One region of the Ancylobacter sp. GW821-FHT10E12 genome, then DNA from elsewhere that is predicted to be linked to it. Evidence: predicted binding sites of a transcription regulator. Region 1 holds the regulator's gene; the other holds the start of a gene.
What was found. The regulator LexA, encoded in region 1, represses DNA repair genes until DNA is damaged. The targets are predictions, from matches to a motif close to TGTTCNNNNTGTGTTCNG.
Positions count from the first base shown of each region.

Region 2: a site for LexA is predicted at 1,460-1,477, ahead of dnaE (DNA polymerase III subunit alpha). Genes of this name have one in related genera too.

Region 1 covers NZ_JBXASN010000024.1:10,556-13,020, forward strand. Annotated here, with positions in the region: gene AC1RU4_RS24155 (ComEC/Rec2 family competence protein) at 1-958, shown strand, start outside; gene lexA (transcriptional repressor LexA) at 1,227-1,946, opposite strand; gene atzF (allophanate hydrolase) at 2,150-2,465, shown strand, end outside.
Region 2 covers NZ_JBXASN010000009.1:9,437-11,901, forward strand. Annotated here, with positions in the region: gene dnaE (DNA polymerase III subunit alpha) at 1-1,230, opposite strand, end outside; gene AC1RU4_RS13560 (hypothetical protein) at 1,575-2,036, opposite strand; gene AC1RU4_RS13565 (ABC transporter ATP-binding protein) at 2,109-2,465, opposite strand, start outside.

The sequences.
Region 1 (2,465 bases):
CGTGCCGATGCTGACGGCGCGGCCCGCCGACGTGCTGGTGGACGCGCAGGCAAGGACGGTGGCGGTGCGCGGGCCGGACGGGCGACTGGCGTTCATGGGCGACCGGCCGCGCGGCCTCACCGATCGCTTCGCCGTGCAGCAATGGCTGTCGGCGGAGGGCCTGCGCGGCGCCGAGGATGCGGCGGCACCCGGCGACACGTCCGCAGGGACGGGCCGGCCGGCCGCGACGGTCGCACCGGGAAATCGAGCCGTCGACGCCACTTCCGGAGCCGGGGCACCGAAATCGGCGATGACCGGCAAGGTGGCGATGGGCGCACCTCCAACGGCGGTGCCGGGTGCCTTGGCGGGCGATCGGATCGCCGGTGCCGGTCCGGTGCCCGGAGCATCGATGTCGTCTGCGGACGGTGGCGTTGTTGTGGCAACGGAGGGGCCGACTGCGGTTACGGCAGCCGAACCTCGCGCGACATTGCCGGCGGCGGCGCGTTGCGATCCGGTCGGCTGCACGCTGCCGGCCCGCGATGGCCGGCTGGTCGCCTATCCGCTCGACCGCGCCGCATTGACCGACGATTGCCGGCGGGCGGCGCTGATCGTCACCCGCTTCACCGCCCCGGCCGATTGCGCGGCGCAGGTGGTGCAAATCGGACCGACGGGGGAGGGCGCGGGATCGGCCTTCATCGCCGAGCCGGACGGGTCCTGGCGCCGGATCGAGGCCCGCCCGGCAGCGGGAACGCGACCCTGGCTACCCGCCGCCGTCGCGGACAAGCGAGCGGCGAAGGCACTGGCTGCGCCATCGGCGACAGCATCGGGTGAAGCGGCCGGCACCTCGCGGCTCCCCGGCCGCATGCCTGCGTCCGCCGCCTCCGCCCAATCCTCTGTCACGCCCTTCGCCGGCACAGTGGCGGAAGAGGGCGGCGGCACGGCCGCGGGAACCGCGCCGGAGGCAGACGACGTGCCGTGATGCTCCCCGGTCCGTGATCCGGTCCCATCGGCCGGACCGCAGCGGATAGCGGCGGCACGCCGGCCAGCCTTGAGAATAGCGGGTCGGCGCGTCTGCCGGCCGGCAGACGCCATACCTTCCGCGACGAACCCCGCGCGACCATCCCGGCGGCCGTCGACGCCGCATACGCCCCTACGGGGGCACGCGTCTCGAAAAGCCCTGGCTCGGGAAACCCCGGCCCTGAACGGCAATCTGCCGCCCCGAACGGCGCGCCGAATCATCGTCCCGCTCAATACCGCCGGAACAGGCCGACGAGACGTCCCTGGATGCGCACGCGGTCCGGTCCGAAGATGCGGGTCTCATAGGCGGGGTTGGCGGCTTCCAGCGCGATGGAGGCGCCCTTGCGGCGCAGGCGCTTCAGCGTCGCCTCCTCGTCGTCGATCAGCGCTACGACGATGTCGCCGGTCTCGGCACTGTCGGCGCGGCGGATCAGCGCCAGGTCGCCGTCGAGAATGCCGGCCTCGATCATCGAATCGCCGCGGACCTCGAGCGCGAAATGCTCGCCGCCGCCCAGCATTTCCGCCGGCATGGAAATGGTCTGGCTGCGCGACTGGATGGCGGAGATCGGCGAGCCGGCGGCGATGCGGCCCATGAGCGGCACCGCGACCGGGCGCCTCACGTCGTCATCGTCCTCGGCCGGCGGCGGGGCGGGGCGGGAGCGCCCGAGGCTGCCCTCGATCACGCTGGGCGCGAAGTTCCGCGCCGGCTTGGCGGCGGCGGCGGGGCTCTGCACGGATTCGGGCAGGCGGATCACTTCCAGCGCCCGCGCCCGGTTCGGCAGGCGGCGGATGAAGCCGCGCTCCTCCAGCGCGGTGATCAGCCGGTGGATGCCGGATTTCGACCTCAGGTCCAGCGCATCCTTCATTTCCTCGAAGGAGGGCGGGACGCCGGTCTCCTTCAGGCGTTCATGGATGAAGCGGAGCAGTTCGTGTTGCTTGCGGGTGAGCATTGGCGGAAGTCCGTCCCCCGGTGCGGGTCGAAAATGAAACAAATCACGAACAAACACTATCCGTTCTTTTTGTGTTCCACAATGCGTAAATAAACCGCTAAGCGGTCGACGCCAAAGCGGCTTCTGGCTAGTGTATGCAATGGCATCCATCTTGCCTAAGTGACATGCATTTTCTTCCCTTCGCTCAGCCGGGAGTCGTCGTGTTGACCGTCAGCCTTGCCGAAATCCTCCACGCGCATCGATCCGGCCGCTCGACCCCTTCCCGCACGGTCGCGGCCTGCCTGGAGCGGATCGAACGGCATGCCGACCCCTCCATCTTCACCGCCCTGATGAGCGCCGACCAGCTTGCCGAGCAGGTGGCGGCGCTGGAGGGGCGCGACCCGGCGAGCCTGCCGCTCTACGGCATTCCCTTCGCGGTGAAGGACAATATCGACGTCGCCGGCCTGCCGACCAGCTGCGCCTGCCCGGACTTCGCCTATGTCGCCGCCCGCGACGCCACCGCCGTCGCCCGGCTGCGCC
Region 2 (2,465 bases), on a different contig from region 1:
GCAGAAATCGATGTCGAAATCGGGCATCGACACGCGCTCGGGATTGAGGAAGCGCTCGAACAGCAGCCCGAAGCGCAGCGGATCGAGATCGGTGATGGTCAGCGAATAGGCGACCAGCGAGCCGGCGCCCGAGCCGCGGCCCGGCCCGACCGGGATATCGTGCTGCTTCGCCCATTTGATGAAGTCCGACACGATGAGGAAATAGCCGGGGAACTTCATCTTGGTGATGATGTCGAGCTCGAAGGCCAGACGGTCGCGATAGTCCTTCTCGGTGAGATCCGGCGCCGGGCCGTGAACGGCCAGACGCGCCGCCAACCCCTCCTCCGCCTGCACGCGCAACTCCTCGGCCTCGTCGCGCTCCATGGTGAAGCGCGGCAGGATCGGCTTCACCGTGCGCGGGCGATAGGCGCAGCGGCGGGCGATCTCGACGGTGTTGGCCAGCGCCTCGGGCAGGTCCTCGAACAGCTTGATCATCTCCGCCCTTGTGCGGAAACGGTGATGCGGCGTGAGCTGGCGCCGCTCGCTCTCCGCCACCAGCCGCCCCTCGGCGATGCAGATCAGCGCGTCATGCGCCTCGTAGTCGTCCTGCGTGCCGAAGAACGGCTCGTTGGCGGCGACCAGCGGCACTTCCATGCGATAGGCGAAATCGACCAGCGTGCGCTCGACCCGGCGCTCCTCGGCGATGCCGTGACGCTGGATCTCGACATAGAGCCGGTCGCCGAACAGGACCTTGAGGGCCTCCAGCCGCTGGGCGGCGACATCCGGCGCGCCGAGCACGATCGCCCGGTCGATGGGGCCGGAGGGACCGCCCGTGAGGCAGATCAGGCCGGCGGCGCGGGCCTCCAGCCAGTCCGCCTTGATATGCGGGGCGCCATCGTCGGCGGTGTCGAGATAGGAGCGCGACACCAGCTCCATCAGGTGCCCCCAGCCGGTCTCGTCGGCGGCGAGCAGCACCAGGCGGGGACGTTGCGCATGCGCCGGGCCGCGACCGGCCTGGTCGCCGAAATCGATGGCGAGCGCGCAGCCGACGATGGGCTGGATGCCGGCGCCGGCCATCTTCTCGGAGAATTCCAGCGCGCCGAACAGATTGCCGGTGTCGGTCAGCGCGATGGCCGGCTGATGGTCCTTCTTGACCAGATCGGCGAGCTTGCCGACCGGCAGCGCCCCTTCCAGCAGCGAATAGGAGGAATGGACGTGGAGATGCACGAATCCGACATCGGCCTCGGCCATGGGAACTTCCTTTCGCGACTCAATCGGCCTTCATGGTGGGCATCGCGCCCCGCGGCGTCCACCTCGGCGTCCACAGGCGGCGCGGTGTTTCCCCGCCATCCTCTATACGCCGGTGAATACCCCGGCCCAGATGCCGATCATCGCGACGAACAGGCCGATGGACGACAGGGCGGCGACTTCCTGCAACAGGATGCGGATCATGGCGACCTCCGTTTGATCCATTTGAGTATGGAACATACAGAGAACATCGGGGATAAGCCGCTTCAGGTCAAGCTTTGTTCCCTCTCTGTTCCAGGTCGTGGTTGCGGAAGCGCTAACGTGACGTGTCGAATTCTCGGCAATATTCAGCCGATACGGGGCGGCCAGAAGAGGTCGAGGCGCACCGACAGTCCGCTTCCACCGAACGCGTCGGCGCCGACGATCAGCGCGCTGCAGCGCGCCGGCTTGCCGTCCATCGCCTCCAGGAAGGTCATCACCTCGCTACGGCAGATCTCGCCGACGGTGGCGCCCTCGATCACCACCCGGATGCGGATGGCATCGCGCGCCTGCGACGCCTCCGGCACCAGCTCGGCGACACAGTCATAGCCCGACGGGGTGGAGGCCCGCACCGAGAAACGGTCGAGCGTCGCCTGATGTTCGTCGGCATGGTCGACCAGATAGTCGTAGTCGCCGTCGCCGGCGAGGCGCTGCCATGCGGTCGGCGGCACATAACGGGTGCCAAGCAGCCGCAGCATGACGATCAGCGCCACCGCCGCCACCACGGCGATGGACATGAGCGTCAGAGGATCGCTGCTCGGCAGGTTCATTCGGACGATTCTCGCTGGCGGGAAAGAGGTAACATAATACAGGACACCTCCGCCACAACCGTCCGGCCCCTATCAGGCCAGCTCCACCACCTGTCCGTCCTGGATGGTGACGCGCCGATGCATGCGATAGGCAAGTTCGAGATTATGGGTGGCGATCACCGCCGCCAGTCCCGTCGCCTCCACCAGTTGCTGCAAGGCACCGAACACATGGTCGGCGGTGTGCGGGTCGAGATTGCCGGTCGGCTCGTCGGCCAGCAGCACCCGCGGCGCGTTGGCGACGGCGCGGGCGATGGCGACGCGCTGCTGCTCGCCGCCCGACAATTCGCCGGGGCGGTGCTCCAGCCGCTTGCCGAGGCCGAGATAGGTCAGCAGCTCGGTGCCGCGCCTGGCCGCCTCGCGCTTGGCGAGGCCGCGGATCATCTGCGGCAG